2 regions of the Mesorhizobium sp. RCAM 06353 genome follow, and region 1 is predicted to be linked to the other one. Evidence: predicted binding sites of a transcription regulator. Region 1 holds the regulator's gene; the other holds the start of a gene.
What was found. The regulator PhoB, encoded in region 1, activates phosphate uptake and scavenging genes when phosphate is short. The targets are predictions, from matches to a motif close to TGTCATNNANCTGTCAT.

Region 1 (5,384 bases):
TGCTCGACGGCAAGAACGTTCTCGACCGTTCGCAGGATCTCAACCTGCTGCGCACCAAGATCGGCATGGTGTTCCAGAAGCCGACGCCGTTCCCGATGTCGATCTATGAGAATATCGCCTTCGGCGTCAGGCTCTATGAGAAGATCAGCAAGGCCGAGATGGACGGCCGCGTCGAGCAGGCGCTGAAGCGCGCAGCCCTGTGGAACGAGGTCAAGGACAAGCTCAATGCCAGCGGCCTCAGCCTGTCAGGCGGCCAGCAGCAGCGGCTGTGCATCGCCCGCACGGTGGCGGTGAAGCCGGAAGTCATCCTGCTCGACGAGCCGGCCTCGGCGCTCGATCCGCTGTCGACCGCCAAGATCGAGGAGCTGATCGACGAGCTGCAGGCCGACTACACGATCGTCATCGTCACCCACAATATGCAGCAGGCGGCGCGCGTCTCGAAGCAGACCGCCTTCATGTATCTGGGCGAACTGGTCGAGTTCGACAAAACCGAGAAGATATTCACGTCGCCTCGCGAGAAGCGCACGCAAGACTACATCACCGGCCGCTTCGGCTGATCGCACGCATACGAGGACCAGGATCATGGCCGAACACACAGTCGCAGCCTTCGATGAGGATCTCGGACAGATCAGCAGGCTGATCAGCGACATGGGCGACCTCGCCGGCTCGATGGTCGGCGGCGCCACCAAGGCGCTGCTGAATTCCGACAACGCGCTGGCACAGCGTGTGGTCTCCGACGATGCCATCATGGACGCGCGCCAGCGCGAACTCGACGACCGCGCCATCACGCTGATCGCCAAGCGCCAGCCGATGGCCGATGATCTGCGCCATGTCGTCGGCTCGATCCGCATGGCCGGCGACCTCGAGCGCATTGGCGACCTTGCCAAGAACATCGCCAAGCGCGTCGGCACCGTCGGTCTCAGCGCCACGCCGCGCGACCTGTCGCACTCCATCGACGCCATGGCGCAGCTGGTGCTGATCCAGGTGCAGGGCGTGATCGAAGAGTATGCGGCGCGCGATGCCGCGGCACTGGCGAAGCTGCGCGCCGACGACGAACGCATCGACGTCAAATACACCTCCGTCTTCCGCGAACTGCTGACTTACATGATGGAAGATCCGCGCAACATCACGGCGTGCACGCATCTGTTGTTCTGCGCCAAGAATCTCGAACGCATCGGCGACCACGTGACCAACATCGCCGAAAACGCCTACTATGTCCTGACCGGCACGCAGTTGCCCGCCAATCGTCCCAAGCAGGATGAGACGGCGATGTCGGCGCCCGCGGCCTGACGCAAGAGGTGACCAATCAATGATCGCGCCACGCATTATGGTGGTGGAGGATGAGGAGCCGCTGGGGGTGCTGCTCCGTTACAATCTTGAATCCGAAGGCTACCAGGTGGAGGTGGTGCCGCGCGGCGACGAGGCTGAAATCCGCCTGCAGGAGAACGTGCCCGACCTTCTGGTGCTCGACTGGATGGTGCCGGCGGTGTCCGGCATCGAACTCTGTCGGCGCCTGCGGATGCGGCCCGAGACCGAGCGGCTGCCGATCATCATGCTGACCGCGCGGGGCGAAGAAAGCGACCGCGTACGTGGGCTCTCGACCGGCGCCGACGACTATCTGGTCAAGCCGTTCTCGACGCCGGAATTCATGGCTCGCGTCAAGGCGCTGCTGCGCCGCGCCAAGCCGGAAGTTCTGTCAAGCGTGCTCAAGGTCGGCGATATCGTGCTCGACCGTGAATCGCACCGGGTCTATCGCAAGAAGAGCGAGATCCGGCTCGGCCCGACCGAGTTCCGCCTGCTTGAATTCATGATGCGCCATCCCGGCCGCGTGTTCTCGCGCAGCCAGCTGCTCGACAATGTCTGGGGCGAGACGATCTATATCGACGAGCGCACGGTGGACGTGCATGTCGGCCGGCTGCGCAAGGCGGTCAACAATGGCCGCATGCCGGACGTTATCCGCACCATTCGTGGGGCGGGCTACGCGATCCGCGAGGATTGAGCGCGACCTGATTCAGGCTACGTTTTTCTTTGCGGCAAGGCCTGATTTCGCCTGCACGCCTGGCGCGAAAATCTCCTGGTCGACGAAGGTCAATGCGCGCATGGCGCAGCCTTCGCGGATGAGGGGAAGTTCGTTCGGTTCGGTGTCGAAGGAAATCGATTTCGAGTGTTGGCCGCCGGCGGTCTGGGCGATGGCCTCGCGCAATGCCGGCTCGATCAGGTCGAAGGCGGCGGCGCTGACGCCGACCATGGCGACGGGTGCGGGATCGATCAGAGCGAACAGGCTGCCGAGGCCGTAGCCCAGTGCCTCGCCGGCTTTGCGGTAGGCTTCGCGCTCGGGTCCGTCTCGTTCGCGTGCCGTGGCGGCGAGCGCCCGCATCTGCGCGTCGCTGACATCGGCGACCGGCTCGGTGTCCTCACTGAGTTGCCTGGCGTTACGCCAGATGGCGTAGTTGCCGGCATAGGCCTCGACGCAGCCGCGGCGTCCGCAGCGGCAGAGCGCGCCGCCGGGCCGATGGATCATGTGGCCGAACTCGCCGCCCGAGGAATGGGTGCCGGTGAACAGCTCGCCCTTCAGCACCAGGCCCATGCCGATGCCGTGCGACAGAAGGATGGCGATGAAGTCGTCGCGGTAGCGCTCGGGATCGCGCCAGCGCAGCGCCACCGCCATCATGTTGCAGTCGTTTTCCATGGTGGCGGGGATGCCGAACTCGGCCTCGAGTATGTCGGCGAAGGCGATGTTGGTCTGCGGCGTGATCGGCGACCAGAGCATCGCCCGGGCCGCGGTGTCGGTGATGCCCTGGATCGCCAGCGCGATGCGGGCGACGCTGCGCACGTCGATATCGGGATCCTCGAGGCGCCGCCGCACGATGGCGACGCATTCGCCGATCAGCGCTTCGCGCGACATGGTCAGCGTGTCCAGCCGGCGCTGTTCTTCCGATACGACCTGGCCGGCATAGTCGATGACGGCGACGGAGAGGAAATTCAGCGACAGCACCACGGTCATGACAGCCGCGGCCTCGGGGTTCAGGCCGAGGCCGACCTGCGGCCGGCCGCGTTTGAGCGCGCCGGCCTCGCTCGGCTTGCCTTCGGCCAGGATGCCTTCGCCGATCAGGTCGGAAGAGATCGCCGATATGGTCGAGTGGCTGAGGCCGGTGGTCGCGGCAATCTCGGTGCGCGACGGCCGACCGGCCCGGCGCACGGCCGCAATCACCATGGCGCGGTTGCGCCGGCGCAGATCGTCGTGGCGGATTCCGACCGACATGTTTTCCCACATCCTCCCGGTCGCCGCGGTTCCTCCGGCCCCTCGAACGCTGCCAGCGACACGGTCAAATACTGGCAGAAGCGGCCCGCCCTGTCATTTATTTATTCCGAGGCTCGAAAAAAATTCGCGAGGACATCAAAATCCATCAGAATCGTTGTTGACAGCGTTCCGGTGTTGCATCAGTGTTTTTTCGAGGCTCGAAAAAATAGAGCCTTTGTGCCGGCCTTAGGGCCAGTTTGGTCGCGCCATACGCGGCGCAGGGAGGAATATCATGAAGAGATTCACAGCCGCCATCCTGGCGGGTGTCGCCATGTCGCTGACGCTCGTGTCGGTCGCGCAGGCGAAGGACAAGGTCATCGGCGTTTCGTGGTCCAACTTCCAGGAAGAGCGCTGGAAGACCGACGAAGCCGCGATGAAGAAGGCGATCGAAGCCGCCGGCGACAAGTACATCTCCGCCGATGCGCAGTCCAACCCCGGCAAGCAGCTTACCGATGTCGAAAGCCTGATTTCGCAGGGCGCCAATTCGCTGATCATCCTGGCGCAGGACGCCTCGGCCATCGGTCCGGCCGTGCAGAAGGCGCTGGACGAAGGTATTCCGGTCGTCGGCTATGACCGCCTGATCGAGAACAAGGACGTCTTCTATCTGACCTTCGACAACAAGGAAGTCGGGCGCTTGCAGGCGGCTGCGGTGTTCAAGGCCAAGCCGGAAGGCAACTATGTCTTCATCAAGGGCTCGGGTGCCGATCCGAATGCCGATTTCCTGTTCTCGGGCTCGATGGAAGTGCTCAAGGCGGCCATCGACAGCGGCAAGATCAAGAATGTCGGCGAGGCCTATACGGACGGCTGGCTGCCCGCCAACGCTCAGAAGAACATGGAGCAGTTCCTGACCGCCAACGACAACAAGGTCGATGCCGTGGTCGCGGCCAATGACGGCACCGCCGGCGGCGTCGTCGCGGCGCTGACGGCGCAGGGTTTGGCTGGTACCGTGCCGGTCTCGGGCCAGGACGGCGATCATGCCGCGCTGAACCGCATCGCTCTCGGCACGCAGACCGTATCGGTGTGGAAGGACGCGCGCGAACTCGGCAAGAATGCCGCCGAGATCGCCTCGCAGCTGGCCGACGGCAAGAAGATGACCGACATCGCTGGCGTCAAAGACTTCACGACGCCTGGCGGCAACACCGTCAAGTCACTGTTCCTGACCCCGGTGGCTATCACCAAGGACAATCTCAACGTCGTCATCGACGCCGGCTGGATCAAGAAGGACGAAGTCTGCGCAGGCGTCGCCGCCGGCAGCGTCGCGGCCTGCAACTAAACGGCGCAATACCGTTCGATATCAACGCCGCGGCCCAAAAGCCGCGGCGTTTCTCAAGGGGCTTCCGCTTCAAATGACTGCGGCAAGCAAATAGCATCCATGTTCCGGCACCCGCGCCAGACGGTAAACCGGTGGGAGGATAGCATGACCGACACGACCTCTAATCAACCGGTCGGCAGCACTGCGGCGGATAAGGCGCGTGCATCCGAACTCAGCGCCGTTGGACGGTTTCTCAAGGCTACCGAACTCGACACACGCATGCTCGGCATGGTCGGTGCGCTGCTGGTCATCTGGGTCGGCATCCATATCCTGTCGGGCGGGCTTTTCCTGACACCGCGCAATCTGTGGAACCTGTCGGTGCAGACCTCGTCGGTCGCGATCATGGCGACCGGCATGGTGCTGGTTATCGTTATGCGCAACATCGACCTCTCGGTCGGATCCGTCGAAGGCGTGATCGGCATGATCATGGGTGTGGCGCAGGCCGAATTCCTCATTCGCGTCATGGGTTTCCAGCTTGGAAATCCGTGGCTCTGGATCATCGCGCTGGCGGCCGGTGTGGTGCTGGGTCTCCTGATCGGTGCGTTCCAGGGCTTCATCATCGCCTATATGGAGGTTCCGGCCTTCATTGTGACGCTTGGCGGACTGCTGGTCTGGCGCGGCATGGCATGGCTGATCACCAGCGGGCGCACGGTCGCGCCGCTCGACACAACCTTCCAGCTGATGGGCGGCGGACCACGCGGCTCGATCGGCGCTACCGCGAGCTGGATCGTCGGTGTGGTCGCTTGCGTGGCGGTTGCCTTCATGCTGCTC
Region 2 (5,384 bases), 370 kb from region 1:
TTGCGGCGGTTCTCATCCCACAATGCCAGTTTGACGCAGCGCAGGCTGTCGAGCAGCGTAACGCGGCCGATGCCGCGCAGCTCCGGATAATCCCGCAGCACTTCCTGCAGCCGGTAGCCCGGTACCTTGGCCGAGAGATGATGGACGTGATGGACGCCGATGTTGCCGGTGAACCAGTTCAGCACCGGCGGCAGGTCGTAGTAGGACGAGCCATGCAGGGCGGCATGCTGGAATTCCCAGTCATCATCCTTTGCCCATTCCGTCTCCTCGAACTGGTGCTGGACGTAGAACAGCCAGATGCCGGCCGAACCGGCGAGAATGACGATCGGCAGATGGACGACCAGGAAGGCACCGGGGCCGACGGCCCAGATAAGCAGGGCCGCCGCAACCGCGATGGCGAGATTGGTGGTCATGGACGACACCCATGGCGTCAGGCCGCCGCGCATCATGCCGATGGGCAGCCTTTGCTCGAAGATGAACAGCCAGATCGGCCCCAGGCCGAACATCACCAGCGGATGGCGGTAGAGCCTATAGGCAAGGCGACCGCGCCAGGACAATTGCCGGTATTCGGCAACGGTCAGCGTCCTGATGTCGCCCATGCCGCGCTCGTCGAGATTGCCGGCACTGGCGTGATGCACAGCGTGGGCGCGTCGCCAGCAATCGTAAGGCGTCAGCGTCAGGACGCCGAGCGCACGGCCGATCCAGTCGTCGGCATAGCGGTTGGCGAAGAAGGAGCCATGCCCGCAGTCGTGCTGTATCATGAATATCCGCACCAGGAACCCGGCCGCCGGAAGGATCAGGATCAGCCCCCACCAATGGCCGTAGGCATAGGCCGCTGAGGATAGTGCCCAGAGCGTGGCGAACGGAATGAGGGTGATGGCGAGTTCGATGGCGCTACGTCGCCGGTCCGGCTTCTTGTAGCGCGCCAGAATCTTTAGCCAGGCACGCCTGCTGTTGGCGGCCGCATCAGGGGAAATCATGTTCATCAGGAAGCATAGGCGGGGGTTGTGGCCACCGCAAGGCAACCATCACGCAAAATTACTGTGCGTAATTGTCGCGCGACAGGCGATTCCGAGCTGGTTCTCCGGAGGCCGGGATGGCCCGGCCGGCGCCACCTATCGGCGCCCGCTGCCAAGGCTGTTGCTCTCCGCCCGATCGAGATGGTCAAGCAACTCCCTGAAGCGATTGGGAATGTCGGCTTCGGCACGGAAAGCCGGCAAGGTGCGCAGAAAGCGCGTCATCGCCTCGGCGCCGAACTGGCGCCTGACTTCGGTGGCGAGCTTTTCTCCTTTTTCAGCCTTGTCGCGGGTCATCATTTCAAAATCCTTTGTCGGTTCCGAAACTCCTCCAGTAAGGGAATGGTTCCCGCACCACGCTTCTGTGGCAAGCCAAGGCGGCAAGTACGGTAAAATTTGAATTAAAATCGAAGGAGTGTCATAGGTCCGTTCAGGCCCTCCGAAGGTCCTCCCGGTGGCTTACCCCTTGATTTTTGGCCGCCAAACCTCGATATCGGGCACAAAATCCATACCATTCGAAATGACGGGAAACGGCGATGAGCGACCAGGCAAAAGACGAACGCGCGCCCAGTGAAGTCGAGGCGGCCGAGGCCAATGCCGAGCGCACGGAAGGCAGCATCGACGGCGACTACGAAGCGCTTGTGCGACTGCTGAAGGAAAATGAAGAGCTAAAGGACCGCGCGCTGCGCGTCGCAGCCGAGATGGAGAACCTGCGCCGCCGCACCGCGCGCGACGTGCACGATGCCCGCACCTATGCGGTTGCGAATTTCGCTCGCGACATGCTGTCGGTGTCGGACAATCTGCGCCGGGCGCTGGACGCTATACCCGCCGAGGCCAAGGCGTCGGGCGACGCCGGCTTCAAGGCGCTGATCGAAGGCGTCGACTTGACCGAGCGCGCCATGCTGTCGGCGCTGGAACGGCACGGGGTCAAGAAACTTACTCCCGAAGGCGAGAAGTTCGATCCCAATTTCCACCAGGCGATGTTCGAAGTGCCCAATCCCGATGTCCCGGCCAACACGGTGGTTCAGGTCGTGCAGCCGGGCTATTCGATCGGCGAGCGGGTGCTGCGCCCGGCGATGGTTGGCGTCGCCAAGGGCGGCCCGAAGTTCACCGCCGAGGCGCCGGTCGAGCCGGGGCCGGTGAATGACGAGGCGGAGAGGGATGCGTAGTTAGGGATTAGGCAGCAGGGCAGTAGGAGGAGAGGGGGCGTCCCAACTCTCCCGCTTCGTGTTAAACATACTGCCTTACTGCCCTATTCCCTTACTGCCCTGGCCTTCCATGCATCCCATCGCCCTTCTCGATTATGCCGGCGTCGCCGTTTTTGCGGCGACCGGGGCGTTGGCTGCGTCGCGCAAGCAGCTCGACATTATCGGGTTCCTGTTCCTGGCCAGCGTCACCGGCATTGGCGGCGGCACGTTTCGCGACCTTATCCTCAATGTGCCGGTCTTCTGGGTGGGAAACCGCGACTATGTGCTGATCTGCGCTGTCGTGGCGGTTCTGGTCTTCTTCACCGCGCACCGCGTCGAATCCCGCTACAAGCTGCTGCTGTGGCTCGACGCCATCGGGCTCGCCGCCTTTTCAGTGATGGGCGCGGCGAAGGGGCTGGCAATCACCGGTTCGCCGGTGGTTTCGATCATCACCGGCATGCTGACCGCGACCTTCGGCGGCATATTGCGCGATCTGCTGGCCGGCGAGCCATCGGTGCTGCTGAGGCCGGAGATCTATGTGACGGCCGCTCTGGCGGGCGCCGCGATCTTCACGCTGGGTGACGTCGCCGGATTGCCGCAGATCGTCTCGGGGTTGGCCGGCTTCGTCGTGGCGCTCGCCGTGCGCGGCGGCGCGCTGCGTTTCGGCTGGTCGTTTCCGTCCTACAAGAGCCGGCCGGGACGAAGGCCGGAGGATATTCCGTGAAGAAAGTGAGTAGCGAATAGGGATGACAGTCCGCAGAATTGCGGCACAGCACTCGCTATTCGCTATTCGCTGGCGTCAGGCGGCGAAACGCTGCGCTTCCCCGCCATAGTAGTTGACGTAGCGGGCGCCGATCTCCTTGACCGGCATCACCACGAAGACGTCGACGGTCGAGAATTCGCGGTCGATGACGCAGCCGTCGCCAATGCGGGCGCCGACCCTCAGATAGCCCTTGACCAGAGGCGGCATCGCCGCGATCGCCGCCTTGGCGTTGACCGCCTCGATCGGCATCAGATCCATGGAGCAGTACCGATCGGAAACCGCGCGCACGTCCCAGGCGGAATTGGTACGGCAGTGATGGGCAAGATAGGTGAGTGCCTCCGCGTGAGCGGCCGGCACGGTGCCGTGGAAAGAGGCGCAGCCGGTCATCACGCCGATTTCGTAGTGGTTGATATAGGCCCAGATGCCTTGCCACAGCGCCTCGATGGTGCGCTTCGAGCGGTATTGCGGCAAAACGCAGGAGCGGCCGAGTTCGAGAAAACGCTGGCCGGGGTGACGGGCGATGAGCTTGGTCAGCTCGAACTCGCCTTCGGAATAGAAACCGCCGGCGGTGGCCGCGATTTCTTGCCGCAGCAGGCGATAGGTACCGACGATACGGCGATGTTCGGGGCCGGAAAGCGTCGTATCCAGCACCAGAAGATGATCGCAGAGCGGATCGAACCGATCGGCGTCGCGACGGTCCTGCGCCTGGAACAGGTCCTTCCTGGCGCCAAGCTCGTCGTAAAATACGCGGTAGCGCACTTCCTGCGCGGCCGCGATCTCGGCCTCGTTGCGGGCGAGCCGCACTTCGAGATTGCCGATACGGCCGAGTGCTGCGCCTTTTATGATGGAATCGACGTTACCTCCGGCAAGCAAGGCGCTGCTGGCGTTTGGCCGAGTGTCACATTCCGGCATAACTGTATGCACGAGTGATTCTCCTTCGAGCCATCCCTCTTGGCACGGGGATACGGTGTAGGTGCAACAGGATTGTGACAGTACCGTGATACGGCGTCGCGGGCAATACTTCGTCGGCTGGCGAAAACGGTCAACCGGCTACGTTAGGTGCGGAAATCTGAAGCGCGTCGCGTTTGCACGAACCCAGGCAACGCGCGCCAGGTCCTTGTTTTCATGCATGTCGTCGTCGCAAAGGCGGAGTCACTTTCACTTGAAATGCACTAGCCGCGCGCCGGAAAAAAGCTGCTCAGGCCGCGACCTGGCCCTCGACGGCGCTGACAAGCGCATCGGGGTCGAGCGGCTTGGTGACGAAGCCGCTGGCGCCGTGGGCGAGCACCGTATGGCGGGTTTTTTCCTGGCTGTCGGCCGACAGCACCATGATCGGCACGGGCGCCGCCGATGTTTCCTCTTCATGGCGGCGGATCGCGGCAATGGCGTCCAACCCGTCCATGACCGGCATATGCAGGTCCATCAGCACCACGTCGAAGCGGTGCTTGTGCCCGGCGCTGGTGACGGCCTCGACGGCGGCCTTGCCATTGCCAACCACCTTGACGCGGTGCCCGGCCTTCAACAGCGTGGCGCGAGCCAGCATGGCATTGATGTCGTTGTCTTCGGCGATCAGCACGGACAGGCCCTGCTGCCGGTCGCTTGAGGCGCGAAGTGTCGGAGTGCGGCGCTTTTCCGGCTGCGGCTGGGCAAGGGCCGGCGCATGGCTGGTTAAAAGGACACGCAAAAGTGTCCCCCCACGCACCGGTCGGGCCAGGAAGGTCGCGTAGCCGCTGGCACGGAACTCGCCAAGCATGCCGCGGTCGGTCGGCGCGATCAGCGTGATGGCTTCGCAATCGGAAAAGCCGCTTTGTCGCAACCGCTTGAGCAGCCTCCCGTCACTCTCTTCCATGGCCGCGTCGACCAGCAGCGCGTCGCAGCCCTCGGCCAGGGGGGCGGCCTGCGCCACGGTGGTGGCGATACCGGCTGTGCCGCCATTGGCACGGATGGTGCGGGCGATGGCGTCGGCCTCGACGGCGTTCCTGGACAGGATCACCGCGCGTCTGCCCGCAAGCACGTTCTGCCGGCCCTGCGGCGCCTCCGTGGCCTCCGTGGCCGGGATTTCGAAGACGAATTCCGACCCTTGGCCAAGCCGGCTGGAGACCGAAATCGTGCCGCCCATGGCAGCCACTAGGCGCCTGGAGATGGCAAGTCCCAGCCCCGCCCCGCCATGCGCGCGCGTCGAGGTGCCGTCGGCCTGCTCGAACTCTTCGAAAATCCGCTCCATGTCCTCGTCGCGCAGGCCGGGACCGGTGTCGGTGATGGTGAAGCAGATGCGGTCGCTGCTCTCGGTGCGGGCGCGCGCGATGCTGACCAGCACGCCGCCGCTGTCGGTGAACTTGATGGCGTTGCCGATGAGGTTGAGCAGCACCTGCCTGACCCGGCCCGGATCGGCGGTGATCAGTTGCGGTACATCCGGTT

Region 2: a site for PhoB is predicted at 3,942-3,958, ahead of olsB (l-ornithine N(alpha)-acyltransferase). Genes of this name have one in related genera too.

Annotation. Positions count from the first base shown of each region.
Region 1 covers NZ_CM185031.1:1,950,160-1,955,543, forward strand. Annotated here, with positions in the region: gene pstB (phosphate ABC transporter ATP-binding protein PstB) at 1-557, shown strand, start outside; gene phoU (phosphate signaling complex protein PhoU) at 583-1,290, shown strand; gene phoB (phosphate regulon transcriptional regulator PhoB) at 1,310-1,999, shown strand; gene AC56QX_RS09195 (ROK family protein) at 2,012-3,262, opposite strand; gene xylF (D-xylose ABC transporter substrate-binding protein) at 3,534-4,574, shown strand; gene AC56QX_RS09205 (sugar ABC transporter permease) at 4,719-5,384, shown strand, end outside.
Region 2 covers NZ_CM185031.1:2,324,661-2,330,044, forward strand. Annotated here, with positions in the region: gene AC56QX_RS11000 (fatty acid desaturase) at 1-986, opposite strand, end outside; gene AC56QX_RS11005 (hypothetical protein) at 1,116-1,316, opposite strand; gene grpE (nucleotide exchange factor GrpE) at 1,553-2,185, shown strand; gene AC56QX_RS11015 (trimeric intracellular cation channel family protein) at 2,295-2,927, shown strand; gene olsB (l-ornithine N(alpha)-acyltransferase) at 3,003-3,878, opposite strand; gene AC56QX_RS11025 (ATP-binding protein) at 4,165-5,384, opposite strand, start outside.